DNA from 4 places in the Streptomyces sp. NPDC052396 genome. Region 2 is predicted to be linked to each of the others. Evidence: riboswitches for the same ligand, from Rfam matches in the RefSeq annotation. Region 2 holds a riboswitch; each other region holds the start of a gene.

What was found. Region 2 has a riboswitch for cyclic di-AMP ahead of ACIHFE_RS13445 (transglycosylase family protein). Riboswitches for the same ligand answer to the same signal wherever they lie in the genome.
Region 1: linked by a shared signal. The riboswitch ahead of ACIHFE_RS25840 (C40 family peptidase) and the one ahead of ACIHFE_RS13445 (transglycosylase family protein) in region 2 are both predicted to bind cyclic di-AMP.
Region 3: linked by a shared signal. The riboswitch ahead of ACIHFE_RS31935 (peptidoglycan DD-metalloendopeptidase family protein) and the one ahead of ACIHFE_RS13445 (transglycosylase family protein) in region 2 are both predicted to bind cyclic di-AMP.
Region 4: linked by a shared signal. The riboswitch ahead of ACIHFE_RS10670 (M23 family metallopeptidase) and the one ahead of ACIHFE_RS13445 (transglycosylase family protein) in region 2 are both predicted to bind cyclic di-AMP.

The regions. Positions count from the first base shown of each region.
Region 1 covers NZ_JBIUAW010000010.1:248,849-256,480, forward strand. The annotation lists gene ACIHFE_RS25820 (FUSC family protein) at 1-1,013, opposite strand, end outside; gene ACIHFE_RS25825 (phosphatidylglycerol lysyltransferase domain-containing protein) at 1,379-3,898, opposite strand; gene ACIHFE_RS25830 (alpha/beta hydrolase) at 3,895-5,220, opposite strand; gene ACIHFE_RS25835 (YchJ family protein) at 5,390-5,779, shown strand; gene ACIHFE_RS25840 (C40 family peptidase) at 5,772-6,245, opposite strand; cyclic di-AMP (ydaO/yuaA leader) riboswitch at 6,253-6,429, opposite strand; gene ACIHFE_RS25845 (carbohydrate-binding protein) at 6,818-7,632, shown strand, end outside.
Region 2 covers NZ_JBIUAW010000004.1:453,862-461,493, forward strand. The annotation lists gene ACIHFE_RS13415 (SurA N-terminal domain-containing protein) at 1-562, shown strand, start outside; gene ACIHFE_RS13420 (nucleoside triphosphate pyrophosphohydrolase) at 597-1,574, shown strand; gene ACIHFE_RS13425 (hypothetical protein) at 1,626-2,363, opposite strand; gene ACIHFE_RS13430 (DUF6479 family protein) at 2,453-2,869, shown strand; gene ACIHFE_RS13435 (cytochrome P450) at 2,946-4,169, shown strand; gene ACIHFE_RS13440 (transglycosylase family protein) at 4,327-5,352, shown strand; cyclic di-AMP (ydaO/yuaA leader) riboswitch at 5,613-5,792, shown strand; gene ACIHFE_RS13445 (transglycosylase family protein) at 5,797-6,510, shown strand; gene eno (phosphopyruvate hydratase) at 6,771-7,632, shown strand, end outside.
Region 3 covers NZ_JBIUAW010000020.1:21,658-29,289, reverse strand. The annotation lists gene ACIHFE_RS31950 (DUF6227 family protein) at 58-849, shown strand; gene ACIHFE_RS31945 (cold-shock protein) at 1,017-1,220, shown strand; gene ACIHFE_RS31940 (DEAD/DEAH box helicase) at 1,409-2,848, shown strand; cyclic di-AMP (ydaO/yuaA leader) riboswitch at 3,054-3,189, shown strand; gene ACIHFE_RS31935 (peptidoglycan DD-metalloendopeptidase family protein) at 3,201-4,379, shown strand; gene ACIHFE_RS31930 (MFS transporter) at 4,517-5,989, shown strand; gene ACIHFE_RS31925 (aldo/keto reductase) at 6,030-6,992, shown strand; gene ACIHFE_RS31920 (hypothetical protein) at 7,301-7,612, opposite strand.
Region 4 covers NZ_JBIUAW010000003.1:493,282-500,913, forward strand. The annotation lists gene ACIHFE_RS10655 (GNAT family N-acetyltransferase) at 1-2,155, opposite strand, end outside; gene ACIHFE_RS10660 (HPr family phosphocarrier protein) at 2,275-2,556, shown strand; gene ACIHFE_RS10665 (GntR family transcriptional regulator) at 2,705-3,433, opposite strand; gene ACIHFE_RS10670 (M23 family metallopeptidase) at 3,566-4,357, opposite strand; cyclic di-AMP (ydaO/yuaA leader) riboswitch at 4,372-4,527, opposite strand; gene ACIHFE_RS10675 (M16 family metallopeptidase) at 4,729-6,105, opposite strand; gene ACIHFE_RS10680 (M16 family metallopeptidase) at 6,141-7,487, opposite strand.

The sequences.
Region 1 (7,632 bases), on a different contig from region 2:
TAGCGGAAGGGTTCTCGCGCCTGCCGGCCGGATCCGCCGACGGCCAGCCGGGCGGCCTCGGTGGCCAGCCAGGCGCTCTCCGCCGCCGCGCGGACCACCGCGTCGGTGCGCAGCCGCTCCACCGTGGCGGCGGGCAGCTCCATGGCCCGTGTCGCGTCGAATTCCTCGATGGCGTCGGCGAGTTGGCGGATTTCGACGGACGGGGCGGCGGTGTGCAGGGCGTGGGCCGCGGACCGCAGGGTGGCGGCGGCCCGGTGCAGCAGTTCGGTGGCGGCGGGGCCGGGCGGTTCGGCCGTGGTGGACAGCCGCTCCAGCTGGCTGTACAGGTGCCGTAGCGCCTCACGGGTGTGATTGAGCGCCCGGTCGCGCACCGAGGGGGAGGTGGGGCGCTCGGCGGGCGGCATCCGGGAGAGCCGGGCCGCCTCCAGGGCGGGGCGGGCGGCGGCCGGCCCGCTGCCCGCCTCGGCGCACTCCGCCAGGGCCTCGGCCGCCGCCGCCAGCACCACCCGGAAGGGGACGGGCGGCGGCTGGGGCCGGATGAACCGTTCGGCCAGGACGGTCAGCAGGATGCCGGTGCACAGTCCGGCCAGCCGGGCGCCGAGGGTCTGCGGGGCGTAGGGCGGGAAGCAGGGCAGCACGTAGTACAGCTGGAAGGCGATGGACAGGGCGGCCAGCCGGGGGCCGAAGGCGGCGCCGAAGGACACCAGGAAGCCGACCAGCAGCATGCCGAGGGCTGCCGCCCAGGAACGCACCGCCAGCAGGGTGCCGGCGGTGACCAGGAACGTTCCCACCGGCAGCGCGGCCAGCAGAGTCCGGGTGCGCTCCCGGGCACTGCCCGGAACCTCGCAGAACAGCACCAACGGGAGGGCACCGAACATGGCGTACAGGGCCGTCACCGGCCGGTGGAACCCGTAGAGCAGCACATAGAACCCAGTGCATCCGGCCATGACGGCCCAGACGGCGCGCCGCGGGGCGGACGGGCCGCGGGGCGGGGGCGGCGGCCGGGGCGTCATGGCGGCTCCACCCTTGACCAGGCCACGGGCTGCGGCAAGCGGGGTTCCGCCGGTTGGGGGTGCTGTGGCGGCAGGCGGCAGGCGGATGGGCTGCCCCGGATGGTGGCGCGCTTCAGCCGGCCTGCCCTCGCGGGCCGCGCCACACCCTGATCACGAGTCGGTCGGGACAGCCGGGCCGCCGGCCTCGTGCAGCTGGCCGACAACGCGCACAACAGCCACCGGCCGCTCGTCGGCCGGCTGCGGCCGTCCGCCGCCGGCCACATGCTTTCCGATTGCGGGGCCCGGCCGCGTGCTGGTGCGCGCGCGATGGCCGAGTCGATGGCGACCGCTCACGCCAAGTCCTGGGCGGCGCTCGATTGACGGCCTCAGCCCGAGAACTGCCGCATCAGCCGCACCCATTGAGCCGCCGTCAGATGGGGCAGATAAGCCTTGCCGATGGCCCGGGTGATCGCCGGCAGTGCCGCGGGATCGGGGTAGGTCATATACAGCGGGTGATACTCCGGCTGGAACTTGGCCTTGAAGTTCAGCAGGGAGCGGAAGCCATAGACCGGTTCCAGCATTTTGCCCGCATAGTCCAGCATCCGTTGCAGCGTGGCCGGCGGGCGTTGGGTGGCGGTGCGGGCCAGGGGGGCGCCGGAGAGGCTGAGGAAGCGGGCGTTCTCCTCCTTGAAGCCCAGGGCGGCGGAGGCGATCAGGAACTCCATCACCCCGCGGAAGCCATCGGTGCGCCGGCGCATGAAGTCCAGGGTCCAGCCGACCGGTTGGCCCGCCTCATGGACCGGCATCCAGCTGGTGATGCCGTGCACCGTCTGCTCGGCGTCCACGGCGATCAGACAGCGCACCGCGGGGTCGTCGAGTTCGTCGAGTCCGCCGAGGGTGAAGCCCATCTCGGGCAGTCCCTTGTCGGCGACCCACTCCTCGGAGATGGACCGCACCTGGTCGGTGAGGGCCACCGGCGCGTCGGGGAAGGACCACCACTCGGCGACGATCCCCTCTTTGCGGGCCTTGTTGAGCGCGGTGCGCACGTCCTGCCACTTCTTGCCGGTGAAGGCCAGGCCCGGCAGCGGTACCACGGCCTCCTCGGCCACCTGGACCGAGCGCCAGCCCAACTCCTCGGCGGTGGCCCGGGTTTGTCCGGTCACGCTGTAGAAGCAGGGGGTCCAGCCGCGTTCGTCGCAGTGGCGGGCGAATCCGGCCACCGCGGGCGCCCGTGCCTCCGGGGCGCCGAAGGGGTCGCCGGTGGTCAGTGCCACGGTGGCGATCACCCGGTAGGCCACGGCGGCCCGCCCGGCGGGGTCGGACCAGTAGTAGTTGCCGTCCCAGGTGGTCAGGTAGGCGAGATTCGATCCGCCGTGGCGGACCAGCAGTTCGCGGGCCCGGACCGCCGCGTCGGCGTCGGTGTGCAGCCGGGGCCGCCGGAAGGTGACCAGCAGGGCGGCCAGAGTCACCGCCCAGAACAGCAGCCCGCAGTACTGGTAGAGAATCTGGGCGGTGCCGCCCACCGGCACCGGCCAGTCGGCGAAGTAGCCCAGGAAGGCGGGCGGCAGGAACTCCGAGACCAGGCCGGCGGCCAGCCGGGGCAGGGTGGCCCGAGGATCGTACTGGTCGCGCACCGCATAGCCGATGCCCACCGAGGCGGCGCAGGCCAGCAGGAGCGCGCCGCCCGTCACCAGCGCCAGGCCGCGCAGCGCCGGGCGCGGCAGCAGCAGCGGAAAGCGGGCCCGGGTGACCAGCAGGAGCACCAGCACCAGGACCGGCAGCAGCATCTGTTCGGCCAGGGCCTGGAGATAGCCGGTGTGTTCGGCGGGGGCGGTGATGTAGTCCGCGGGTGAGCCCAGGAAGTCGTGCAGCCACTCGGCGAACAGTGCCATCCAGGCCAGTTGCACCAGCACGGCCAGGGCCCAGGCCAGCCGCAGGCCGCGGCGCAGCCCTTCGGCGAGGACGAGCAGCAGCACGGGGACCAGTACGGCCAGCACGGTGGCGGGCGAGTGGTAGAAGTTCTGCACCGCGTGCACGGCGTGGCAGAACCGGGCGGAGACGGCGCAGGAGTCGCGGACCTCCGCGGCGGTGGGCTGGACGCTGACATACAGGTCGCTGAAGGAGTTCAGGGGCCCATCGGCGTCCTTGTAGAGGATGGCCACCATGGGCCCGATGGCGGAGGCGGCGACCACCAGGGCCACCAGCACCCGGGCCTCGGTGTGCGAGGCGGGCCGCAGCCGCAGCGGTCCCCGCCGGCGGTACAGCACGGCCCCGCCGATCAGGCCCACCGCGGCACCGCCCAGTCGCAGGACGCCCTGGAGGTGGCCGACATAGAGGGCCATCACCAGGGCGAAGGCAATGACGCCCAGCCGCATCCGGCGGCGCCACAGGGCGGAGAGCCGGTAGCTGAGCGCGGCGCCCACCGCCAGCGCGCCCACGCTGGGGGTGACGGTCAGGTCCCCGGTGAGGCTGTCCAGCCACTGCTCGCCCGCCACCGAGCCGAGCTGGACGGCGCCGACGCCCAGCAGGGTGCCCAGGATCTGCCCGCCCAGCAGGGTGCCGGCGGTGCGGGCCACGCCCAGGCGCCGTTCGGAGGGCACCACCAGCAGCAGGACCAGGGCGGTGGCGCCCAGATAGCCGCCGAGGCCCGGGCACCACAGCAGGGAGCTGGCCGGTGTCCACCAGCGGCCCTCGGCCAGCGCGGGCACTCCCACCGCGATGCGCTCCATCCGGCGCGGGCCAGGACCGGAGCCTATGCTTCCGGTGACCGCGCCGACGATCCACAGCACCGCCAGGAATGCCAGGGTGAAGGGGGCGTGCCGGATGGGGACCCGCAGCCGGTCCAGGGTGGTGCGCCAGGCTGTGCGGCTGTCACCGACCCTGGGCGCGGGTGCCGGTGCGCTCATGGGGTCAGCCCCGTCTGCCGGGCGATCCAGGGGAGCTGTCGCTCCAGGCCGGGCCGCCAGACCTGCCAGCTGTGGCCGCCGGGCAGCAGCACCCACTCGGCGCGCATCCCGGCCCGTACCGCGGCCTCGTACACCTTGCGCTGCTGCGGCCGGTAGGTGTGGTCGCCGCTGCCCGCGACAAAGGCGGCGCTGGTGTCCGGAAAGCGCTGACGGGCCATCACATCAAGCGGGTTGACCCGGGCGAAGGCGGCGGTGTCACCGCCGAAGGCGGCCCGGACGGTCTTGGCGGGGTTGCCCAGGGTCGGGGTGTCCTGGCCGGAGATGTCGTTGATCACCCCGTACACCTGTGGTGCGTTGACGCCCAGCTGGAGGGAGCAGGTGCCGCCGAAGGAGACGCCGGAGACGGTCCAGGCGGTGCGGGCGGTGGCCACCTGGAGATGGGCATGGATCCAGTCGGGGACATCGGTGGCCAGATAGGTCTGCACCTGGCCCAGCCGGGAGTCCATACAGAGGGTGTTGGCGAACTGGGAGCCCAGCGGGTCCACGACCACCACCACCGGCGCCAGCCCCCGGTGCCCGGCGGCGAAGGAGTTCATCATCGCCACCAGGCGGCCGGAGTTGATCCAGTCATCGGGCGAGCCCGGCTGACCGGCCATCAGCACGATCACCGGCAGCAGCGGGCGGGGGCTGGAGCGGTAGGCGGGCGGCAGATAGACATAGGCGTCCCGGGCCCTGAACCCCGAACGGGCCCCGGGGATGGGCGTCCTGGATATGGTGCCGTCCCCGGGAAGACCGGGCGGCGGCCGCCAGACGTCCGAAATCGCCTTGCCGGGCGGGACGTTGAGCGTGGGCGCGGTGGTTCCGGTGGCCTCGGTGAGCCGAGTGGTCTTCTGCAGCCAGGTGTTGAGGGCGGAACGCGCGGTGGGGTACTGGTCGAAGTGCCGGTTGACCTGGGAGGCGCCCAGCAGGACGACCAGCAGTCCGGCGAGCGCGGCCGGGGCCCAGTAGCGGGGGCGCAGCAAGGGGATCCGGAACAGGGCCAGGCAGATGCCCAGCACGGCGACGCCCGTCCAGAGCACCACATCGAGGGGCAGCGGGTCGGGGAAGGGCTGGATCCAGTCATCGACGGCGGTGCGCAGCAGCCAGGTGAGCAGGGCGGCGAGCAGGACCGCCACCGGGCCCCAGCGGGTGAGCCAGCTGCGGCGCCGCGAGAACAGCAGCGCCACCAGGGCGCCCAGGCCCAGCACCAGGATGGTGAGCGGGATCCAGCCGCTCACCAGGGACCAGTCCAGCGGGCCCGCTGCGAGAGGTGTCCGTCGCACCACGCCCCCAGGGGAGTAGGGCGAACGGGTCGCGCTGCTTTGAGCTACGGCCTCATGGCGGGGCCGGATGGGCGTACCGCGCCATCTACCCGTTCACCGCTAAATGCTACGGACCGGGGCGAAAGCGGCAACTCGGGAGTGCGGAGCAGCCGGCAGGCACAATCATGGGGTGACCCTGAACGACTCCGCCCCTTGCCCCTGCGGCCGTGCCGCCACCTATGGAGAGTGCTGCGGCCCCCTGCACCGGGGGCAGCGGCACGCCGCCACCGCCGAGCGCCTGATGCGCTCCCGCTACAGCGCCTTTGTCCTGCGTGACGCGGGATATCTGCTGCGCTCCTGGCACTCCGGCACCCGCCCGCCGGCCATCGACTTCGATCCCGGCATCCGCTGGACCGGGCTGGACATCCTCGCCACCGAGGGCGGCACGGCCTTCCACAACGAGGGGACGGTGGAGTTCCGCGCCCGCTACCGGGCGCAGGGGCACGAGGATGACCAGCATGAGCTGAGCCGGTTCGTCCGGGAGGACGGGAACTGGGTCTACCTGGACGCGGTCACCTGACCCGGCCGTACCAGACGCTATTGGTCCAGATCTTCTCCAGGCGGACCGACTTCCCGGTGCCGGGGGCGTGCCAGATCCGGCCGCCGCCGGCGTAGATGCCCACGTGGTACACATAGCTGCCGGAGTGGAAGAACACCAGGTCACCCGGCGTGCGGGCGCCGGCCGACAGGTGCCGGGTGGCGTTGTACTGGTCGGCGGCCACCCGGGGCAGCTTCTTGCCGGCCTTCTTGAAGGAGTAGAGGGTCAGGCCCGAGCAGTCGAAGCGGTACGGGCCGGTGGCGCCCCACTGGTAGGGGGAGCCCTTCTTGGCGGCCGCCACCTTCAGCGCCTTGGCGGCGGGGGTCGCCGCCTGGGCGTCGGCTGCCATTCCCGGCAGGAGGACCGAGGCCGCGACCGTGGCGGCGGTGAGGGCCGATGCGGTGGAGGCCCGGGAGACCAACTTGGGTATTCGAGGCAACGCAGACATGCCGAAGCAACCCTTCGTCATCCGCCTGCGAAAGATGACCTGTCGGGTTCGGGCTGGCGAAGTTGCCCGGCCACACTGTGGCTTCACCCCTAGAACCACCGCCTTCGTGGTTCGTCTTGCCTGGGTCTCCCGCTCCTGCCGATCCGCGAACTCGATTCCGTATCCGGAGCGGCGGCAGGACTCGGCGTCCGCCCGGATCGACCCGCCTCGGTGACGGGTGCTGTTGTTCGGTGGACGATCCTGCACCATCAACGGGCGGATTTCAGAGCCGAACTGGCTGTCTGTGAGGTTCTTCACGTCCAGCGGAACCTGTTTTCCGCCCTGCTTTCCGCCCTGGTGGGGGCCTGTTCCACCGGGTCCGGCGCGGGTGGTTCGCGCTGTTGGGCGAGCGTCCGGCGGCTTGAACCAGACTGCGCCTGACTGCTTCAAGTGCGGGCCGTCGGTGGCTGGTCACGCAGTTCCCCGCGCCCCCGAGCGGCGCCCCGCTCTTGACCCGCACCCACCTGTCATGGACATTGCGACTGTTGGTCCGGACCAACCCCCCACCGAAATCTCTCGTCCGGAGGAGTCGGATGAACAGACACCGGCCCGTCCTGCTCGGCCTGTTGCTGCTGGCGCTCGCCGCCCTGGGCGTCACCCCGGCCGCCGCGCAGCGCCCCAACGCCGCCGGCCCCGATCCCGATGCCCCGCACCGGGGCGTGGTCACCACCACCCGTCCCACCGTCCACTCCCCCGGCCGGGACCGAGCGGTACGCGCCTTCGCGGACGGGCGCCGCGCCCGGCGCGGGCAACTCGCCCGGCGGCCCGCCGCCGAGCTCACCCACAACTGGTGGGGCGTCTTCCCCCAGCCGGGCACCCATGACGGCCTGCTGGCCACCCACACCGTGGACCCCTCCTACCGGGTCTCCAACGCGGACAACTTCACCTACGCCCCCACCACCAAGGCCCAGAACTCCTGTATGGAGGTGGTCACCGCCTACTGGAACAGCGGCGACGAGATATGGGCCTGGGACTGGTGCAGTTCGCCCGGCGGCCCGGCCAGAACCCTGCCGGTCGACTCCGACTTCCTGGCGAAGTACACCACCCAGAGCGGCGGACACCCGGCCTACACCGTGCAGTTGGTGCGCGACGACGCCTCGGCCAACACCTGGTCCTCCTACCTGTACAACTACCGCACCGCCGGCTGGGATCTGCTGTTCCGGCAGTCCGGAGCCGACCAGAGCGGGCTGGACCATGGCTGGGACATGTTCGAGATCTACGCCGGCGTCGACCCGGCCACCGGCACCGGCTACTACTGCACCGAGGCCCGGAACACCGTCTTCGACAGCAGCGCCATCCAGCTGCATCACAACGGCAGTTGGCAGCCCGCCAGCCCGGCCGACTCGCC
Region 2 (7,632 bases):
CCCCGCGCTCACCGCCTGCGGCTCCGCCGCACACCCGGGCGCCGCGGCCATCGTGGGCAAGGACCGCATCACCGTCTCGCAGCTCCAGCACCAGGTCGAGGATGTACGTCAGGCACAGCGGTCCTCCCCGCAGGCGGAGCAGCTGGTCGCCAACAGCGCCCGGCTCAGCCAGGACACCCTGGTCCGTCTGATCCAGTACCGGATCGTGGCCAAGGCCGGCCGGGACAATGGCGTGAACATCACCCGCAGCGACCTCCAGCAGGAGCGCGCCCAGGTGGAGCGGGCCAATGGCGGTGCCGAGGCGGTGCGGGCCCGCTTTCTGGCGCTGGGCATCGCACCCGGCCAGATCGACCAGGCGCTGGCCATGGACCTGGTCCGCACCCGGCTGGACGGCAAGCTCGGCGCCGCCCGCACCAATCAGGTGCTGATGCGGACCTCCGAGGATCTGCGGGTGGACATCAACCCCCGGTACGGCACCTGGGACGCCAAGCGGGGCACCGCCGGCCCGGTCCAGGAGCCCTGGCTGCGGGCCGCCCTCCCGGCCGCCGACCGCCCGGCCTGACCCGCGCCCGCCGCCGTCGCCTAGGCTCGGCAGGGTGAACGACTCCGCATCCGGCCGCATCGTCCTGCTCACCACCAGCCACCGGGTCGCCCCCGGGCTGTTGTCCTGGCCGGCCTGGCAGACGCTGCGGGAGGCCGACCGGGTCCTGTGCGCCGACCCCGGCCATCCGCTGCTGCCCTATCTGGCGGAAGCGGGAGTGGCGGCCGAGCAGACCGCGCCCACCGCCCGTGAGCTGGTGGACTACTGCCTGGCCGGCGGGCGCGACGCCGTGGTGGTGACCTCGGCGGCCGGCGAGTCGGAGCTCACCGATGGGCTGGCCCGGCTGGCCGGTTCGGGCCGGGAGACCATGCCCGCCCTGGAACTGCTGCCCGGCTCCTACGACCTGCCCGGCGCCCGGCTGCTGGACCTGGTGCAGGTGATGGACCGGATCCGGGTGGCCTGTCCGTGGAGTGCCATCCGCACCCATGAGGACCTGGGGAAGTACGGCCTGGAGGAGATGTACGAGCTCATCGAGGCCATTGAGACCGGTGACCGGGAGGCGCTGCGCGAGGAGCTCGGGGACGTCCTGCTCCAGGTGGTCTTCCATGCCCGGATCGCTCAGGACGACCCGGACGAGCCGTTCTCGGTCGACGATGTGGCGGGCGGCATCGTGGACAAGCTGATCCACCGCCATCCCCATGTCTTCGGTGACGAGAAGGCCGAGACGCCCGAGGAGGTCAAGGCGCACTGGCTGCGCCGCAAGGCGGCCGAGAAGGGCCGGGAGTCGGTCACCGAGGGCATCCCGCTGGGCCAGCCGGCGCTGGCGCTGGCCGCCAAGCTGGCCTCCCGGGCCCGTACCGAGGGCCTGGACATCACCCTGCCGGCCGGGGACGGCGTGGGCTACGAGCTGCTGGCGCTGGCGGTGCGGGCCGAAGCGGCCGGGGTGGAGCCGGAGACTGCGCTGCGCGCGGCCGCCCGTACCTACCGGGACGCCATCCTGGCGGCCGAGCGCGCACGGTCCTCGCGGGCCTGACCGCCTTGACCGTCCGGTGCGCCCTGACTGTCCTGTGGTCCCTCCCGCCGGTCAGGCGGTCCTGGCGGCGGCCCGGGTGAGGCGGTCGGCGGCCGCGGCCAGCGCCCGGTCCACGGCCTCACGGTTGTGCTTGCTCTCCGCGGGGTGGCTCTCCACCAGCGTGGTGACCGCGCCATGGCTGCGCACGGTGGCCAGGTCGAAGTCCATCCGGATGTCGTCGACCGTGACGCTCACCGAATAGGCGAGCGCGTCCTCGCCATAGCGCGGGACATCATGCGTTTTCACCCGCAGGGTGGCCGGGTTTCCCGCCAGGGTCCCCTGGAAGCTGCCGCATTGCTCCACGGCGGCGCGCAGTCTGCGCATGCCCTGCTCGGCGCGCTCCCTCGGGTAGCCGCTGACGTCCTGGGCCAGGCCGGTGGCCTGCCCCTCGTCGTCCTGCTTGCTGAACAGGCGGTGCGCGTGGGTGATGTACTCGCCCTCCAGGCGGCCGGTGTTGACCACCGCGGCCAGCGGAAGACAGTGGGCCTTGACCCCCTTGAGCTCGGCCTTTTCCCGGTGTCCCGTCTTGTGTCCGGTCTTCCAGCCCTTGGGCAGGTCCCGGGTGCCGAGCAGGGCGTCCCGTGCCTGGCCGGCGGTGATGTGCGCGGAGCGGGCGGCCGGGCGGGGCACCGGCCGGGCGGCGTTGTCGACCGCGGACTTGGGGGTTTCCGCTCCGCCGCAGGCGGTCAGCAGCAGGGAGGAGGCGGTGAGTGTGGTGAGCGTGATTCGGCGGGCGGGACGAGTAAGCACCGGCAATATCCCTTATCTTTGGACTTGTACCCATTCAGCGCATTTGTGGTCTTGACGGAGCGGGCGATGGGTACCCGGAGGCCATGGTGATGAAACACATCGAAATCGCCCTTCCCGCCTATCTCGGCGGCATCGCTCCCTTTATCGTCGGGATCGCCGTCGCCGTTCTGCTGCTGCTCGCCTTCGTCTACGGCATGCGGTGGCGTGACCGGGAGCCCGCGCCGCCCTCCGCCCCGCAGCGGCGGATGGGTTCCTGGCGCACCCCGGGCGAGGACGGCCAGCCGCCGGCGGAGAACCACGGTCCGGGGCACGACGATGACGAGGACACGGTCGGATATGTCACCGAGCACCGGGCGCCGGAGGACATTCCCCCAGGTCAGCCCGAGCGGCTCCTGCCGCATGAGCTGAGCCCCGGCAGTCACCCGGAGGAGCTCTCGGAGGAGCGCAAGAAGTGGCACCCCGGCGGCAGTGGCTCCTTCGGCAGCGGTGGCGCCGGCCGGCACTGACGGCGGTGACGGCACTAGTAGCGTCGAGGGTGTGCACAACAAGAACGACAACCACACGGGTAGCGGCGCCGGCCCGATGCCCCCGCTGTTCACCTGGGAATTCGCGAGCGACCCCTATCCGGCCTACGCCTGGCTGCGCGAGCATGCGCCGGTGCACCGCACCACCCTGCCCAGCGGCGTGGAGGCGTGGCTGGTCACCCGCTATGCCGATGCCCGGCAGGCGCTCGCCGACCAGCGGTTGTCAAAGAACCCGGTGCACCACTCCGAGGCTGCTCATGGCAAGGGCAAGGTCGGCATTCCGGGCGAGCGCAGCGCCAACCTGATGACCCACCTGCTCAATATCGACCCGCCGGACCACACCCGGCTGCGCCGCCTGGTGTCCAAGGCGTTCACCCCGGGGCGGGTCGCCGAGTTCGCGCCCCGGGTGCAGGAGCTCACCGACCGTCTGATCGACGGCTTCGCCGGACGTGGTGAGGCGGACCTCATCCATGAGTTCGCCTTCCCGCTCCCCATCTATGCCATCTGCGACATGCTCGGGGTGCCCGCCGAGGACCAGGACGACTTCCGGGACTGGGCGGGCATGATGATCCGCCACGGCGGCGGGCCGCGCGGCGGGGTGGCCCGGTCGGTGAAGAGGATGCGGACGTATCTCGCGGAGCTGATCCACCGCAAGCGGGAGGATCTGGGTGAAGACCTCATCTCCGGACTGATCCGGGCAAGCGACCACGGCGAGCACCTCACCGAGAACGAGGCCGCGGCCATGGCCTTCATTCTGTTGTTCGCCGGTTTTGAAACAACTGTGAACCTGATCGGTAACGGAACCTACGCCCTGCTGCGCAATCCGGGGCAGCGGGAACGGCTGCAGCGGGCACTGGCCGAGGGCGATGAGAGCCTGCTGGCCACCGGTGTCGAGGAACTGCTGCGCTATGACGGCCCGGTGGAGCTGGCGACCTGGCGGTTTGCCACCAGGGAGCTGGTCATCGGCGGGCAGCGCATCGCCGAGGGGGACCCGGTCCTGGTGGTGCTGGCCGCCGCCGACCGGGACCCGGAACGGTTCGCCGGCCCGGACACCCTGGACCTCGCCCGCGCAGACAACCAGCACCTGGGCTACGGCCATGGCATCCACTACTGCCTGGGTGCCCCGCTGGCCCGGCTGGAGGGTCGCACAGCCCTGGCGACTTTGCTGCGGCGCCTCCCTGACCTGCGGCTTTCCGTCGATCCGGCGGAACTGCGGTGGCGCGGCGGCCTCATTATGCGCGGACTGCGCACCTTGCCGGTGGAGTTCACCGCGCGGCCCTGATGACCCGGCGTCAACTGCCTTTATCGCTACGTGACCCGCGATACACCGGGTTGTGACAACCGGAAGCCGTCGCTATGTTCGTCGGTCATATTCGCCGCCGAGCGCTTCCGGGCGCCCGCCGAGTGCTGCCCAGTGCTGCCCAGTGAAAGGTCATCGCATGCTTTCCGGTTCCGGCCGACATCGCCGTCCCCGTCAGATCCCCGCCCTTGTGGTCGCCGCGGGGGTGACCGGAGCGGGGCTCGCCATGCCGCTGATGGCCGCCTCCGGCGCCCAGGCCGCGGACGCCGCGACCTGGGACCGGGTGGCCCAGTGCGAGAGCGGCGGCCTGTGGAGCGCCGACTCGGACAATGGCTTCTATGGCGGGCTGCAGCTGACGCGCTCGATGTGGGAGCAGCACGGCGGTACGGAGTTCGCGCCGCGCCCCGACCTGGCCAGCCGCGCCCAGCAGATCGCGGTCGCCGAGCGGATACTCGAGGACCGCGGCCCGTATGCCTGGCCCAGCTGTGCACTGGACTCCGGCCTGGTCAAGGACGGCCCGACGCCCAAGGTAGATCCGGGTGGCGATGCCGACTCCGCGGATACGCCCCGTACCGCGCCGCACCACAAGGCACCCGACGCCTCCCCGGCCACCCCCGACAAGTCCGCCCCCGGCCCGTCCGAGTCCGGGAAGCCCGGTACGCCGCAGGGTTCCGATTCCTCGGTGCCGGCCCAGAAGCCGGACCAGCGGCCACCGGTCAAGGACGGTGACCAGCCCACCGGCAAGCACCGCAAGCCGACGTCCGGCCCGTCCGCCGACCCCTCGGTGCCGCCCGCCCGGAAGCCCTCGGCGGACCCCGCCCCGTCGCCCTCCAGCAGCTCCGCCGACCCGGGCGCGAACTCTGGTGACCGCACCTCCGGGCAGGACGCGCAACCCGGAGCGGAGGCGAGTGCGGGCATCGGCAACCACCGTGCGGACTCCCCGGGTTCGGGCGCGGACCGCGCATCGCGCGGTGGTGCGGAGGCGCGCACCGAACCGCCGTCTGCAAACGACTACACCGTGCGCCCCGGTGACAACCTGTCAGTCATCGCGGAGCAGCATTCCGTCCAGGGTGGCTGGCATCGGCTGTACCGCGACAACCAGAAGACGGTCGGGAGCGATCCGGACCTCATCCTTCCCGGTCAGCAGCTCGAACTGAAGAAGTAGCGGGGCTGTTTGGGTCGAATGTCCGTTCCGGCGGAAAGTGAGACATGGGTCTCTTTGGCATTCGTCTCAAAGTCGGCGGCCGGAAACCAACGGACCGTCTCCGACCTGCGAAAACAGCTGTTTTCAGCCGGGGTGGAGACAACTGGGTGGCTGAAAAGGAGGGTTTGAACCGGTCGGCCGCCTGTGCTTAACGTCATCACCGCTCGCCACCGCGAGCACCACGGTCGTCACGCCGAATCCTGCCGGCGGCCGGGGGAGTCGTCGCGCAAGCGCCGTAGGCAGGAGCGGGGGAACCAAGGTAAGGCGCCGTAACGGGCCGCCGGTCGAGGACCGGAGGGCCGGGACGGCTAGGGGTGAAGCCGAGCGAGCGCAAGCCGCACGGCCGGGCAACTCACGCCCGAACCCGACAGCTCACCTCGTAGGCGCCGGTGAGGAAACCGACTTATGTCCAAGGGCAAGCATCGTCGTCCGAACAAGGCCGTCCGCATCGCCACGCTCGCCGGTGTCACCGGTGCCGCTGTCGCAGCTCCGCTGATGGCCGCCACCTCCGCCCACGCCGCCTCCGTCACCACCTGGGACCGCGTGGCCCAGTGCGAGTCCGGCGGCAACTGGTCCATCAACACCGGCAATGGCTACTACGGTGGCCTGCAGTTCTCGCAGTCCTCCTGGGAGGCCATGGGCGGTACCAGCTACGCCCCGCGGGCCGACTTGGCCAGCAAGAGCCAGCAGATCGCGGTCGCCGAGAAGCTGCTCGCCGCGCAGGGTCCCGGTGCCTGGGGCTGCGCCAGTGAGGGCGGGCTGAGCCGTGGTGGCCCGGCCGCCGACGTGGACACCTCCGGCTCCACCGGCCACACCTCGACCCAGAGCCACGCCGACCGCAGCGAGCGTCACTGGACGCCCAAGCACGCCGCTCCGCAGCAGCAGGACGACAGCGACGACGAGGCTCCGGCGCCCAAGCAGAGCGCGCCGCAGCACTCCGCCCCGAAGTCCGTGAAGACGGGCGACGGCGAGTACCAGGTCAAGGAGGGCGACACCCTCGCCAAGATCGCCGAGGCCAAGAAGGTCAAGGGCGGCTGGGAGAAGCTCTACGAGCGCAACAAGGACATCGTGGAGAACGCCGACCTGATCTTCCCCGGCCAGAAGCTGCACCTCAGCTGACCCAACGGCCAACCGGACCGCCCCGTTTCGATGCGTCTTATCCCCCCGAGCCGCATCGGAGCGGGGCTCCGGCGTTCTCCGGGGCCTGCCATGCGGGTTCCCGCTTCTTCGTTCAGCGAACACAGGAAGCGGCCATTCCTCCCGCGATCTCGACGTTTGCGGCTTTTTTCGTTTTGCGCGGTGGTCCTACGGCGGGTGGACCCGCCGGGGCCCGTTAGGCTCATGCTGCAGAACTCCAGACCCACACGAAGGAGACCCTCGTGCCGTCCATCGACGTCGTCGTAGCTCGCGAGATCCTCGACTCGCGAGGCAACCCCACGGTCGAGGTCGAGGTCGGCCTCGACGACGGCTCCACGGGCCGTGCCGCCGTGCCGTCCGGTGCCTCCACCGGCGCCTTCGAGGCCATTGAGCTCCGGGACGGGGACAAGAACCGCTACCTGGGCAAGGGCGTGGAGAAGGCGGTGCTGGCCGTCATCGAGCAGATCGGCCCGGAGCTGGTCGGCTATGACGCCACCGAGCAGCGCCTGATCGACCAGGCCATGTTCGACCTGGACGCCACCGACAACAAGGGCTCGCTGGGCGCCAACGCCATCCTGGGCGTCTCCCTGGCCGTGGCGCACGCCGCCTCCGAGGCCAGCGACCTGCCGCTGTTCCGCTACCTGGGCGGCCCCAACGCGCACCTGCTGCCGGTGCCGATGATGAACATCCTCAACGGCGGTTCGCACGCCGACTCCAATGTGGACATCCAGGAGTTCATGATCGCGCCGATCGGCGCGGAGTCCTTCTCCGAGGCGCTGCGCTGGGGCACCGAGGTCTACCACACCCTCAAGAAGGTCCTGAAGACCAAGGGTCTGGCCACCGGCCTCGGCGACGAGGGCGGCTTCGCCCCCAACCTGGGCTCCAACCGCGAGGCCCTGGACCTGATCCTGGAGGCCATCAAGGAGGCCGGCTACACCCCCGGCCAGGACATCGCCCTCGCCCTGGACGTGGCCGCCTCCGAGTTCTACAAGGGCGGCAAGTACCTCTTCGAGGGCAAGGAGCGCTCCGCCGAGGAGATGACCGCGTACTACGCCGAGCTGGTCGAGGCGTACCCGCTGGTCTCCATCGAGGACCCGCTGTTCG
Region 3 (7,632 bases), on a different contig from region 2:
GCGCCGCTACGGTAAGTGCGCGGGGAGGGTGCGGCGAAGGCGGGGAGGTCGAGAGGCATGGAGCAGATGCGCATGGGCGGGGGCGAGGTGGGCGACCCGACGCCCGCCGCACAGGTCGCGGAGCTGTTGAAACGGGCGCAGAACGGGTTCGAGATCGATGAGCCGGCGCTCACCCGGCTGCGTACGGCGCTGATGCACCAGACCGAACTGCGCTCCTACCGCCAGCGCAACGACCGGCCGCGCCCGCTGCGGTGCAATACCTACCGGCATATCTTCCTGCTCGCCGACGGCAGCAGCCTGCTGCTGTACGAGCTGGAGCACGACACCGGCCCCGCCCCGCAGAACTTCGAGCTCTACACCGACGAGGACGCGCTGGACGAGGCCGAGCGGCGGGTGCACCAGCGCATCGGCGGCGGCATCGGCCCCGGCAGCGAGGATGAGGAGCTGCCCGCCTGGCTGGCCGAGGAGCTGCTGCTGGCCATGGGCCCCACCCGGCCGCGCCGGGAGTATGTCTCCGAGGCGTCCCCGGACCACGCCCGGCGGCTGCTGCGCCGGGCGGAGAACACCGACGGGCCCGGGGAGGTGATCGGCGAGATCCTCCAGGGTGCCCTGGGTCACCACATCGCCCTGGTCACCAAGCCCCGGCGGCGCGGGCCGGGCCGGGACACCACCTGGTGCCGCTTCTATGAGCACGCCTTTCTGCTGGAGGGCGGCGGCGAGGTCAGCCTCTGGGAGCTGGAGCACAATATGACCGCCGACGGTCGCCTGGTGTGCGAGGTCTACCTGGACGAGGCGGAGGCCGAGGTGGCGGCCGACCGGCACGCCCGGGCCCTGGGAGTCGAGTTATAGGGTGATTCCGGACCACCTCTGGACCGCACGACGGGCCTGTGTTAGGCTCATGCAAGTTGCAATTGTGGTACCCATGAACTCGTGTGCGCCTCGGTTCTGAACTGAGGCGCATTTTTGTTTCTGCCGGTCTTTTCCGGTGTGGGGCCCATCCCATTGAGGAGATAGACATGGCTACTGGCACCGTGAAGTGGTTCAACTCGGAAAAGGGCTTCGGCTTCATCGAGCAGGACGGCGGCGGCCCGGACGTCTTCGCCCACTACTCGAACATCGCCTCCAGCGGCTTCCGTGAGCTGCTCGAGGGCCAGAAGGTTTCCTTCGACGTCACCCAGGGCCAGAAGGGCCTGCAGGCGGAGAACATCGTCGGCATCTGACGACCCTCGCTTTTCCGCGGCCGGTTGGCCGCATCGCAATGGGGCACGCACCGCGCGGTGCGTGCCCCATTGTTCACGTCGCATTCTTTACGCCGCATTCTTCAAGCCGCACCGCGCGCCCAGGCTCGAACCGATCGACGGAGCCTCAATCACCGGGCGTGCCGCCCCCGTTGAGGGAAGGTCCCCGAATGACTCGCTCCGCCCGTCCCGCCCGCACAGCCACCGGCGCCCGTCCGGCCGCCACCGCCGCCCGCCGACGCCCCGCGCCCCAGGGTGAGTTCACCACGCCCGAGGCCACCACGCCCGCGCTGCCGCCGGTTGGCTCCTTCGCCGAACTCGAGCTGCCCGGGGCCCTGCTGGACACCCTGACCCGCCAGGGCGTCACCGAGCCCTTCCCCATCCAGGCGGCCACCCTGCCCAACTCGCTGGCCGGCCGGGACGTCCTGGGCCGCGGCCGGACCGGCTCCGGCAAGACGCTCGCCTTCGGGCTGGCCCTGCTGGCCCGTACCGCGGGCCGGCGCGCCCAGCCGCGGCGTCCGCTGGCCCTGGTCCTGGTGCCCACCCGGGAGCTGGCCCAGCAGGTCACCGACTCCCTGACGCCCTACGCCGAGGCGGTGCGGCTGCGGATGACCACCGTGGTCGGCGGCATGTCCATCGGCCGCCAGGCCAACGCCCTGGCCAAGGGCGCCGAGGTGCTGGTCGCCACCCCCGGCCGGCTGGCCGACCTGATCCAGCGCGGCGACTGCGCGCTGGGCGAGGTGGCCATCACCGTGCTGGACGAGGCCGACCAGATGGCCGACATGGGCTTCCTGCCGCAGGTCAGCAAGCTGCTGGAGCAGGTCGCCCCGGGCGGACAGCGGATGCTGTTCTCGGCCACCCTGGACCGCAATGTCGACCGGCTGGTGCGCCGCTTCCTCACCGACCCGGTGACCCACTCGGTGGACGCCTCGGTGGGCGCGGTGGTCACCATGGACCACCATCTGCTGCACCTCATGGACGAGAGCTCCAAGAAGGACGCGGTCACCCGGATCGCCGCCCGCGAGGGTCGCGTGATCATGTTCGTGGACACCAAGCGGGGCGCCGACCGGCTGGTCAAGCGGCTGTTGTCGCAGGGTGTACGGGCCGCCGCGCTGCACGGCGGCAAGAGCCAGCCGCAGCGCAACCGCACCCTGGAGCAGTTCCGTACCGAGCAGGTCACCGCGCTGATCGCCACCAATGTGGCGGCGCGTGGCATCCACATCGACGGCCTGGACCTGGTTGTCAATATCGATCCGCCGATGGACCACAAGGACTATCTGCACCGGGGCGGCCGGACCGCCCGGGCCGGTGAGTCCGGCACGGTCGTCACCCTGGTCCTCCCCGAGCAGCGGCGGGAGATGACCCGGATGATGGCCACCGCCAAGATCACGCCCCAGGTGGCCCGGGTGCGGCCGGAGGACGAGGCGCTGGCGCGCATCACCGGTGCCCGGGAGCCCAGCGGGGTGCCGGTGGTCATCGCGCCGCCGCGGCCGGCCTCGCCGGCTCCCTCCGGTGCCGCCGGATCCACCGGTTCCGCCACCCGCTCCCGGCCCGGCGGACGCCGTTCCGGCGGGCGGTCCTCGCGCCCCCGCCGCCGGCCGACGGCCTGAGCGGACCAGCACCCGGCGCGCGCCTGATGTGAGGCCGGCGCGCGCCCGATGCGGGGCTGATGCACAACCAACCGGAACGGTTCCAAGCAATTGCCAAGTCCCCGGCGGATTCACGCTTTCGGCTTGGAAACCACCCTCCGCGTCTATTAACGTTCGATAACGCAGTGCGGTCCTCAACCGTCGTAAGAGGCGGCCCGCACGGCGTTCTCGTTCGTCGCCGAATCCCGCAGGGGAACCGGGGAACCACCAACCCTTGGGGTGCATCGGGCCGTCCCGGCCCGTAGGAGACCTTCCTGCTCCGAACCCGTCAGCTAACCCGGTAGGCGAGAGGGAAGGAAAGGAGTGCGCCCCCGTGGCGTCCAACGGCCCCGTCACCGAAGGCAGTTCATCCGAGCCGGCCTCCTGGGGGGAGGACGCGGCGGAAGCCGGCGGCCCGGCCGCCCGGGGCCGGCACCGCGTCGCCAGACAGCGGGGCGGCACCATGGTCCGCGGCGGTGCGGTGCTGGGCGTCGGAGTGATCGCGGCGGTGGGCGCCGGCGGAGTGGCCGATGCCCAGGAGCGTCCCTCGGCGGCGATATCCATGCCGGATGTGCCCGAGCCCTCCGAGGCCAACGCACCCGGCCTGGCCGAAACCGCACCCCAGGACACCCCGGAACTCACCCCCGAGGACGCCGCCCGGGCCGCCCAGGACGCCCATGACGCCGGTGAGGCGCTGCGCGCCCGGATCCTGCAGCAGGTGGGATTCCAGCAGGCATCCGCCGATGACAGCGCCGGGCCGGAGGCAAAGGAACGGGCCGCGGCGGACGCCGAGCGGATGGCCGCCGCCGCCGAGATCGCGGCGCAGAAGGCCGAGCAGGCCGCCAAGTCCGCCCAGGAGGCGGCCCGGGCAGTCCGGGAGACGGCCCAGGAACAGGCCCGGCGGGCGCCCGGGCAGGCCGCCGCACCCAGCCATGAGCAGGCCGCCGCACACCACCGCGAGCAGGCCGCCGGACACCCCCACCGGACCCCGGCGGAGCAGGCCGCGGAGGCCGCCCGCCAGGCCGCCGCGGACGCCGAGCAGGCCGGCCCCGCCGGTCACCCGGCCCACCACGCCCCCAAACACCATGCGCCGAAGGGCAGTTCGCGGCACCACCGCGCCACCTACGTCCTTCCCCTGACCTCCTACACCCTCACCGCCGGCTTCGGGGAGTCCGGCCACCGCTGGGCGCACCACCACACCGGCCAGGACTTCGCCGCGCCGACCGGCAGCCCGGTCAGGGCCGTCAGCGGCGGCACCGTCACCCACGCCGGCTGGGCCGGCGCGTATGGCTACCGCATAGTGCTGCGCCTGCACGACGGCACCGAGCTGTGGTTCTGCCATCTGTCGTCCATGGTGGTCACCTCCGGCAAGGTGACCACCGGCACCGTGATCGGCCGGGTGGGCGCGACCGGCAACGCCACCGGTCCGCATCTGCACCTGGAGGTCCGGCCGGGCGGCGGCCACCCGGTGGATCCCCTGCCCTGGCTGCGCGCCCACGGCCTGCACCCCTAGGGCGACTCCCCGGCCGGGGAGCACGCCCCCGCGCGTGCTCCCGCTTGGCCGTCCGGCGCGCGCCGCCCGGTCCCGCCGATGCATCCGCCCGGCAAATTGCCGCGAATGTTCCGAGTGCGATCGGGAACTCAGATTGTGTGACGACCGCGACCATCACCACCTCCGTGCCCGCGCGCCTGGACCGGCTGCCGTGGTCCCGCTGGCATTGGACCGTGGTCATCGGACTGGGCACGGTCTGGATCCTGGACGGCCTTGAGGTCACCGTCGTCGGCAACATCGCCGGCCGGCTCTCCGAGCAGGGCAGCGGGTTGTCGATCAGCGCGGCCCAGGTGACGGGTCTCGCCGCGGCGCTCTATGTGGCGGGCGCCTGCGGCGGGGCCCTTTTCTTCGGCCGCCTCACCGACCGCTTCGGCCGCAAAAAGCTGTTCATGGTCACCCTCGCCGTCTACCTAGGGGCGACGGCCCTGACCGCGCTCTCCTATTCCTCCTGGTGGTTCTTCCTCTTCCGCTTCATCACCGGCTTCGGCATCGGCGGGGAGTACGCCGCGATCAACTCCGCGGTGGACGAGCTGATCCCGGCCCGCTACCGGGGCCGGGTGGACCTCATCATCAATGGCAGCTTCTGGATCGGCGCCATCGCCGGATCACTGCTGTCGATAATCCTGCTCAATGTCAGCCTGCTGCCCAAGGACGTGGGCTGGCGGCTGACCTTCGGCCTTGGCGTGGTCCTCGGCCTCGTCATCCTGCTGGTGCGCCGCCAGGTGCCGGAGAGCCCGCGCTGGCTGTTCATCCATGGCCGGGCCGAGGAGGCGGAGGAACTGGTCGGCCTGATCGAGCGGCGCATCGAGGCGGAGAAGGGCATCACCCTGCCGCCGGCCCGGGGCCGGATCACCATCCGCCAGCGCAAGAGCACCAGCTTCCGGGACATCGCCCGCACCGTCTTCACCGACTACCGGCGGCGCGCCATCCTGGGCCTGGCCCTCTTTATCGGCCAGGCGTTCCTCTACAACGCCATCACCTTCGGCTTCGGGGCGATCCTCACCAAGTTCTTCGGCGTCTCCACCTCGCGCACCGGCTACTTCTTCGCGGTCATAGCGGTCGGCAACTTCCTGGGCCCGCTGCTGCTCGGGAAGCTGTTCGACACGGTGGGCCGGCGCATCATGATCTCCTCCACCTTTGTCCTCTCCGGAGCCCTGCTGTTCGTCACCGCCTGGCTGTTCGGCGCGGGCTATCTCAGCGCTGTAAAGCTCACCGCCTGCTGGGCCGTGGTGCTGTTCTTCGCCTCGGCCGGGGCCAGCAGTGCCTATCTGACCGTCTCCGAGGTCTTCCCCACCGAGACCCGGGCCATGGCCATCGCCTTCTTCTATGCGGTGGGCACGGCAGCCGGCGGCATCAGCGGACCACTGCTCTTCTCCGACCTCACCAGCAGCGGGGTGATCGGCGACACCGTACTGGCCTTCCAGATCGGCGCCACCCTGATGTGCCTGGCCGGGCTGGTCGCGGCCTTCCTGGCGGTACCGGCCGAGGGCCGCTCCCTGGAGGACATCGCCACCCCGCTGTCCGTCCATAAGGAACCGATGCCCGCCCCTGCCCCGGCCCCGGCGGACTGAACGATGGCGGATCTCCCGCCCGGGGCGAACCATGGGAGCCATGACCGACACCCATGACCATCCGCATCATCCGCGCCACATCGGCAGCCTGTCCGTCCACCCGCTCGCCCTCGGCGGCAATGTCTTCGGCTGGACCGCCGACCGGGAGCAGTCCTTCGCCGTGCTGGACGCCTACGCCGAGGCGGGCGGCAACTTCGTCGACACCGCCGACATCTACTCCGCCTGGGTACCGGGCAACTCCGGCGGCGAGTCGGAGACCCTGATCGGCGACTGGCTCGCCGCCCGGCGCAACCGGGACCGGATGGTCATCGGCACCAAGGTCGGTGGCGGCTTCCCGGACAAGGCCGGCCTGTCCGCCACCACCATCCGCGCCGGCCTCGAAGCCTCCCTGCGCCGCCTGCGCACCGACTACATCGACCTCTACTACACCCACTACGACGACGAGACCGTCCCGGTCGCCGAATTCCTGTCCGTTCTGGACAAGTTGGTTAGGGAAGGAAAGATCCGCGAGATCGCCGCCTCCAACATCTCCGCCCAACGCCTCGCCGAGGCCCTGGAGTTCTCGGACGCGGCGGGTGTGGCCAAGTACGTAGCCATCCAGCCCCACTACAGCCTGGTCTCCCGCGACACCTACGAGGGACCACTGGCGGAGGTCGCCGCCCGGCACGGCCTGGCCGCCGTCCCCTACTGGGCCCTGGCCTCCGGCTTTCTCACCGGCAAGTACCGCCCGGGCGCGTCCGTCGACAGCGCACGGGCCGAAGGCGCGGGCCGATACCTGGTCTCCGAGCGCGGCCGCCGCGTCCTGACCGCCCTGGACGAGGTGGCCGCCGCCCATGACGCCGCCGTCGCCACCGTGGCCCTCGCCTGGCTCACCGCCCAGCCGACGATCGCCTCTCCACTGGCCAGCGCCCGCACGGTGGACCAGCTGCCGCCCCTACTGGCCGTCGCCGACCTGCGGTTGAGCGATACCGAGCTCAAGCGGCTGACGGAGGCTTCGGCGTAACGCCTTTCCGAGTCCCGAGGGCTGTGACCTCGCCGGTCGGTGCCGGGCCGCGCGTACGAGGAGGGGCGCGGGCCGGGGCGCCCCTCGTTTCGATACTCCGGCTCTGCCAGAGTGTGTTCCCAGCCGTTGGTCCGGCCGTGCCGGACGGCTTTGGGGCCGTGCCATCACCGGGCGCGGGTGCCTCGTACCTCCGGTGAGGCGGCGTCCACGCCTCCCCTCACCTCTCAGGTACGGGTCGTCGGTGGCCGCCCGCGCCCCTTACGGGCCGCCCCGAGGGGCGCCGAAGGCCAAGGGTCATCAGGCGAACCCTAGGCGGCCCGGCGCTCCACCGCCCAGGACGCCAGCGCCACCGTCCCCGCCACCGCGAACACCGACGGCCAGGCCCCCACCTTCTTCGCCAGCGGATGCGACCCCGCGAACGCCGCCACATACAGCCCGGTCAACGCCGCCGCCGTCCCGGCGCCCGCCTTCGCCGTCCACTGCCGCGCGGCCACCGCCCCGGCGGCCGCCAGCGCCACCCCGCCCAACGGCCGCTTCCCGGTCCACCGGGCCACCCCATACCCGCCGACCAGCCCACCTGCGGCCGTTACCGCCGCCGGAACCTTCGCCAGTGCCGTCATCGCGCCAACCTCCGCATCAG
Region 4 (7,632 bases), on a different contig from region 2:
CCACCGGGAAGCCCAGGCGGTGGGCGGCGGCCAGCGCGGCGTCCGGGTCGGGGGCCGGCAGGGCGGGCAGCACGGCGATGCCATAGCGGGCCAGCAGGCGCTGGGTGTCGGCGGCGGAGAGGGTGACCGCGCTGGGCCCGGTGGCGCCATGCGCCCGGAGCAGGACCTCGATGTCCTCGGCGGCGCCCGCCCGGTCGATGTCGGGGAACTCGGGGACCCGGCCGGGGTTCTCCTCGGTGTGGCGGCGCCAGGCGGCATACCGGACGGCCTCGCCGAGCGCGCGCACCGCCCGTTCGGCGGCCGGATAGGCGGGCAGCCGGACGGCGGGGCCGGGGGCGGCCAATGCCTCGGCCAGGCCGGGGGTCTCCAGGTGCACCACACAGACCGGCTTGGCGGTGCCGGCCTCGGCGACCGCCCCGCGCAGCGCGGCCGCCAGCTCCGCGGGAGGGGATCCGTCCACCCAGGGGATGGCGGTGACCACCACGGCGTCACAGCCCTGGTCGGCCAGGGCCCGGCCGACGGCGGTGCGGAACTCGTCCGGACTGGCGGCGGTGGTCAGGTCCTGCGGCCGCAGCGGGCGCAGGCCGCCGGAGAGACAGGCGTCATAGCTGAGCAGGTTGAGGGACTCGGAGTTGCCCAGGATGGCGATCCGGCCGCCGGCCGGCAGCGGCTGGGTGGCCAACAGCAGCCCGGTGTCGGCGAGTTCGGTGACCGTGTCCACCCGGCTGACGCCGGCCTGGCGCAGCAGGTCCGAGACGGTGGCGTCGGGGATGCGGATGGTGGGCACGGCGTGCCCGGCGGGGGCGGCGCCGCCGTGCCGGGCGCCCTTGACCACCACCACCGGCTTGCGTGCGGCGGTGCGTTTGGCGAGGCGGGTGAACTTCCTTGGGTTGCCGATGGATTCGAGGTACATCAGCACCACATCGGTGGCCGGGTCGTCATGCCAGTGCTGGAGGAAGTCATTGCCGGAGACATCGGCGCGGTTGCCGGTCGATACAAAGGTGGACACTCCGGCCAGTCCGGCGCCGCGGCGGTGCAGTTCGGACAGCAGGGCTATGCCGATGGCGCCGGACTGGCTGAACAGGCCGATCGGTCCGGGGGCGGGCAACTGGGGGGAGAGCGAGGCGTTGAGGCGGATGCCCCGGTCGGTGTTGATCAGTCCAAAGGAGTTGGGGCCGATGACCCGCATGCCGTGCGAGCGGGCCTGGCGGACCAGTTCGCGCTGGCGCTCGCGCCCGCCGGGTCCGCTCTCGGCGTAACCGGCGGTGAGCACCACCAGCCCCTGGACGCCGTGTTCGCCGCAGTCGGCGACCACCGAGGGCACCTGGGCGGCCGGGACGGCCAGCACGGCCAGGTCGATGGGCCCGTCGATGTCGCGGACCGAGCGGTGGGCGGGCACACCCTCCGGGTCGAGTACCGAAGTGCCTTCGGGGAAGGCGTGGTTGACGGCGTGCACCCGTCCGGTGAAGCCGCCCGCGAGCAGATTGCGCAGCACCGTGCGCCCCATGCCGCCCTCCCGGCGGCCGGTGCCGATCACGGCCACCGAGCCGGGGGTGATCAGGCGCTGTACGGAACGGGCCTCGGCGCGTTGCTCGCGGGCCCGCTGAACGTCCAGGGATCGGCCGGTGGGCTCCAGGTCGAGCTCCAGGCGGACCACGCCGTCCTCGAAGCTGCGCTTCTGGGTGTAGCCGGCATCCGTGAACACCTTGATCATCTTGGTGTTCGCGGGCAGCACCTCGGCGGCGAACCGCCGGATGCCGCGCTCCCGGGCCACGGCCGCGATGTGTTCCAGCAGCACCGAGGCCACGCCGCGGCCCTGATGGGCGTCCTGCACCAGAAAGGCCACCTCGGCCTCCTCGGGACCCACCCGGTCGTAGCGCACGGTGGCGATGAACTCGCCGCCCACGGTGGCGGCCAGCCCGACCCGGTCGACGTAGTCGTGGTGGGTGAAGCGGTGCAGGTCACGGTCGGAGAGCCGGGGGTAGGGGGCGAAGAAGCGGTAGTACTTCGACTCGTCCGAGACCTGCTCATAGAAGTCGGCCAGCCGCCGGACATCCTCGGCGGTGATGGGACGGATCTGCGCGGTGCCGCCGTCGCGCAGGACGACATCGGCTTCCCAGTGGGCCGGGTAGGCATGCTCGGGCGGCGTCTGCATGGGGTCAGCGTACGGCCGGGCGCCGACACCCGCGCCGGGCCGTACGGCCCTTCGCCGAGCACCATCCGGCCCATGCAACAATGGTCTAGACAACCAATGACGACTTGAAGGGCACCACCATGGTTGAGCGCCGCGTAAACGTCGGCTGGACCGAGGGCCTGCACGCCCGCCCGGCGTCGATCTTCGTCCGTGCGGCGACGGCCGCCGGCGTTCCGGTGACGATCGCCAAGGCCGGCGGCAACCCGGTCAACGCCGCCTCCATGCTGGCCGTGCTGGGCCTGGGCGCCCAGGGTGGCGAGGAGATCGTGCTGGCCAGCGAGTCGGACGACGCCGAGGCCGCGCTCGACCGCCTGGCGAAGCTGGTCGCCGAGGGGCTGGAGGAGCTCCCGGAGACCGTCTGAACCACCGCGGACGACATGACGAGGCCGCGGCGGCCCGGAATGAACAGGGCCGCGGCGGCCTCGCTGTTTTCCTCCGGCCGGAGCGGCCGCCCGGCCGGGAACCGCCACAATTCCCGGCCGGTCTGCTCCAAGGAATAGCGCCCGTTTGTTAAGGGCGAGCGCTCACTGTGTTTACGGGGCGTTTCCGGTGTGAATCTCCGTGCGGGCCGGCCGGCGGCACCGGGCGCCACAGCCGGAATTCACCGGGAAAGCGTCCGGCCCGTGCGGCGGCGAGTTCCCGGGCGCGTTCCGCGTCTCTTCTGACCACCGCGTCCACCAGTGCCCCGTGCGTCTCCCAAGTCTCCACCGGACGGGCCGGCGGCTCCGCGGCGTACACCCAGGCGATCTTGCGCCGGAGCTGGGTGAGCAGCGCCGCCAGGCTGGGGCTGCCACAGGCCTGGGCCAGGGTCTCGTCGAACCAGTCGGCCAGCTGACACAGCTCGCCGGTGCGTCCCGTGCGGGCCCGCTCCCGGCCGATCCTCACCAGCCCCCGCAGCACCTTCAGATGCGCCTCGGTGCGGCGCTGGGCGGCCCGGGCGGCGCCCAGCGGCTCCAGCAGGGCGCGCACCTCCAGCAGATCGGCCGCCTCGGCCCGGGTGGGCTCGGCCACCCAGGCGCCGGCGTGCCGGCGGGTGACCACAAAGCCCTCCGAGGCCAGGGTGCGCAGGGCCTCGCGTACCGGCACCCGGGAGACCCCGTATCGGCGGGCCAGCAGGTCCTCGATCAGCCTGCTGCCGGGCGGGAAAGCGCCGGAGACGATGTCATCGCGGATGGCCGTGCACACCGCCTGCGAGGAAATGCCGCGGCCGTCGTGCACCGCTTCGCCGGCACCGCTCACCTACGGTCTCGCATGGACGTACCTCCGAATTGCCCTGGCCGAATGCGATCGACTCTATGGCAATGCGGAGTGATTTCCGATGGCTCCGCGGATTCCGGGGCGTCTTTTCGGCCAACGGCCGGGCCGGGCAGGCTAGATGGCCACGCCGTGGGCGCGCAGATAGGCCACCGGGTCGATGTCCGAACCGTAGTTGGGGGTGGTCCGGGCCTCGAAGTGCAGGTGCGGGCCGGTGACATTGCCGGTGGCACCGGACAGGCCGATCTGCTGGCCCGGGGTCACCGTCTGGCCGACCGTCACATCGATGGAGGAGAGGTGGCCGTACTGGGTGTAGGTGCCATCGGCCATCTGGATGACGATGTTGTTGCCGTAGGCGCCGCCCCAGCCGGCCTCGACCACGGTGCCGGCGCCCACCGCGTGCACCGAGGTGCCGCTCTCGGCGTGGAAGTCCACGCCGGTGTGGCTGCCGGAGGACCACAGGCCGCTGCTGGCCTTGTAGCCGGTGGAGACATACGAGCCCTCGATGGGCAGCACAAAGGTGTTGAGGCGCTTGCGCTCCTCGTCGCGGGCGGCGCGCTCCTTGACGGCACGCTCGGCCTCCGCCTTGCGCTTGGCCTCGTCCGCATGCTTCTTGATCTGGGCGGCCTGCCGCTTGGCGTCCGCGGCGGCCTGGTCCTTGGCGGCGTCGGCGTGCTGGGTGGCGGCCTGGGCGCCCAGGTTGTCCGCCATGTCGTCGGTCATCACCACGGCCTTGGTCAGGCCGGTGTCCTCCAGCTGGTGGGCGTCACCGGCGGAGGCGAAGGCGGGGGCGGCGACCCCGGCCACCACACCGGTGGCGGCGAGGGTGGCTATGCCCGCCGCGTTGGCGCCGGCTCGCACGGCACGGCTGGGACGACGGTGCTTCCCGGTGGGGCGGGTGAACGCCATGGGTGCGGGGTGTTCCTTTCCTTCCCTCTCGCCTACCGGGTTAGCTGACGGGTTCGGAGCAGGAAGGTCTCCTACGGAACCCTCCGGAGAGGGGCCCGATTCACCCCAGGGAACGGTGGTTCCCCGGCTCCCCTGGCTCGCGCCGTACGGGGACTCGGCGATGGCTGCCCGGGGCCGCGGGTGCGGCTCCATGCGACGGACTGCCGCCTTGAAGCTAATCGGCGTCAGATTCGATGGGCAAACGGAAGGACGTTTTCGTGACGCACGCCACAGTCACCAAGCGCAACCGCGGCGGTGAAACGGACATAGGTGAGGTGCGCCGGCCCAACCGGCCGCACGCACCTCACCTTTGACCGCCTTCTGACGCTTCATCAGGAAGCGAGCACGGTCACCTCTCCGATGCCCAGCGCCCGGACCGGCTCGGCGATCTCCGAGGCGTCACCCACCAGCACGGTCACCAGGCGGTCCGACGGGAAGGCGCTGACCACGGCCGCGGTGGCCTCCACGGTGCCGGTCTGCGCCAGGCGTTCGTAGAGGTGCCCCTGGAAGTCGTCGGGCAGGTGCTGCTCGACCTGGTCGGCCAGGGTGCCGGCCACGGCGGCCGCCGTCTCGTACTTCAGCGGGGCCACGCCCACCAGGTTCTGCACCGCGACATCCCGCTCGGCGTCGGTGAGGCCCTCGGCGGCCAGGGTGCGCAGCACCGTCCACAGATCGGCCAGTGCCGGGCCGGTGTTGGGGGTGTCCACCGAGCCGCTGATGGCGAGCATCGAGGCGCCGGTGGCACCCTCCGCGGGCGGCGCGGAGCGCAGCACCTGGGCGAAGGCTCGCACCCCGTAGGTGTAGCCCTTCTCCTCGCGCAGCACCTTGTCCAGCCGGGAGGTCAGGGTGCCGCCCAGGCAGTAGGTGCCCAGCACCTGGGCCGGCCAGACGCTGTCGTGCCGGTCGGCGCCGATGCGGCCGATGAGCAGCTGGGTCTGCACCGCGCCGGGGCGGTCGACGATCAGCACCCGGCCGGTGTCGTCGGCGGTGACAGGCGGGACCGGCCGGGGCTCGGCGCCGGCGCCGGTCCAGGCGCCCAGCGAGTCGGCCAGCGCCTGGTCCAGGTCGACGCCGGTGAAGTCACCGACCACCACCACGGTGGTGGTGGCGGGGCGGACATGGGCCTCGTAGAAGGCCCGTACCGAGGCGGCGTCGATGCGGGCCACGGTCTCCTCGGTGCCCTGGCGCGGCCGGGACATCCGGGAGTCGGCGGGGAACAGCTCGGCGGACAGCGCCATGGCCGCCCGGCGGGCGGGGTTGGCCAGCTCGTGCGGGATCTCGTCCAGCCGGTTGTTGACCAGGCGCTCGATCTCGTTGTCCGGGAAGGCGGGAGCGCGCAGGGCGTCGGCGAGCAGGCCGAGCGCCTTGGACAGCCGGGAGGCCGGCACCTCCAGCGAGACCCGCACCGCCGGGTGGTCGGCATGCGCGTCCAGGGTGGCGCCGCAGCGCTCCAGCTCGGCGGTGAAGTCCTCGGCGCTGAGCTTGTCGGTGCCCTCGGAGAAGGCCCGCGCCATGATGGTGGCCACGCCCTCCAGGCCCTGGGGCTCGGCGTCCAGCGGGGCCGCCAGGCTGACCTCGACCGCGATCACCTGCTGGCCGGGGCGGTGGCAGCGCAGCACGGTCAGCCCATTGGACAGCGTGCCGCGCTCGGGGGCCGGGAAGTCCCACGGGGTGGCGGTGCCCGGCTGCGGCTGGGGGTGGAACTCCATCGAGGGGCCGGCGGTGTTCTCGGCTACGGCGTCGCTCACTGGGCCGTCTCCTCTTCCTCTGCGTTCTCGTCGGCGGCGTCTTCGGGGGCGACCGGCTCGTACACCAGCACGGCGCGGTTCTCGGGGTGCAGCCGGGCCTTGGCGACCGCCCGCACCTCCTCCGGGGTGATCTCCAGGATCCGCTGGACGGCGGTCAGCGCCAGCTGGGGGTCGCCGAACAGCACCGCGTACCGGCACAGTTCATCGGCCCGGCCACTGACCGTGGCCAGCCGGTCCAGCCACTCGCGCTCCAACTGGGCCTGGGCGCGCTCCATTTCCTGCGAGCTGGGGCCCTCCAGGGCGAAGCGGGCCAGCTCCTCGTCGACCGCGGCCTCGATCCGCTCCACCTCGGCCCCGGCCGAGGCCTTGACATCCAGCCAGCCCAGCGAGGGGGCGCCGGCCAGGCGCAGCATCCCGAAACCGGCCGCCACGGCGGTGCGGTCATGGCGGACCAGGCGGTTGTGCAGCCGGGAGGACTCCCCGCCGCCCAGGATGGTCAGCGCCAGATCGGCGGCGTCGGCCTCACGGCCGCCGTCGTGCGGCAGCCGGTAGGCGGCCATCAGCGCGCGGGAGGGCACCTCCTCGCGCACCACCTCGCGCAGCTGCTCGCCGATGGTCTCCGGCAGGCTGCCGTCGCGCGGCGGCAGCTTGCGCTCATGCGCCGGGATGGAGCCGAAGTACTTCTCGATCCAGGCCAGGGTCTGCTCGGGGTCGATGTCACCGACCACGGCGAGCACGGCGTTGCCCGGCGCGTAGTAGGTGCGGAAGAACTCGCGGGCGTCCTCGAGCGAGGTGGCGTCCAGGTCGGCCATGGAGCCGATCGGGGTGTGATGGTAGGGGTGACCGTCCGGGTAGGCCAGGCCGGTCAGCCGCTCGAAGGCCGTGCCGTAGGGGACGTTGTCATAGCGCTGGCGGCGCTCGTTCTTCACCACATCGCGCTGGTTCTCCATGGACTCCTCGTCCAGCGCGGTCAGCAGCGAGCCCATCCGGTCGGCCTCCAGCCAGAGGGCCAGTTCCAGCTGGTGGGCGGGCATGGTCTCGAAGTAGTTGGTGCGCTCGAAGCTGGTGGTGCCGTTGAGCGAACCGCCGGCGCCCTGCACCAGCTCGAAATGGCCATTGCCCTTGACCTGCGCCGAGCCCTGGAACATCAGGTGCTCGAAGAGGTGGGCCAGGCCGGTGCGGCCCTTGACCTCGTGCCGCGAACCGACGTCGTACCAGAGGCAGACCGCGGCGACCGGCGTCTGGTGGTCTTCGGAGAGCACCACCCGCAGGCCATTGGCCAGGCGGTGCTCAGTCGCTTTCAGGCCGCCGGTGCCGGCCTGTTGCGTGGCCGTGTGACCCATGGGCATGTACGTCCCTTCGATCGCTGGTGTCCCGTGATGACGCGCGCATGGCGCGCGAGAGGAGAACTGCTGTCACTGTATGCAAGCGCACTGACATCCCGCGAAGTTCCCGGGGGCCCCGGGCGGCCCGGTGGACGGGTCAGTG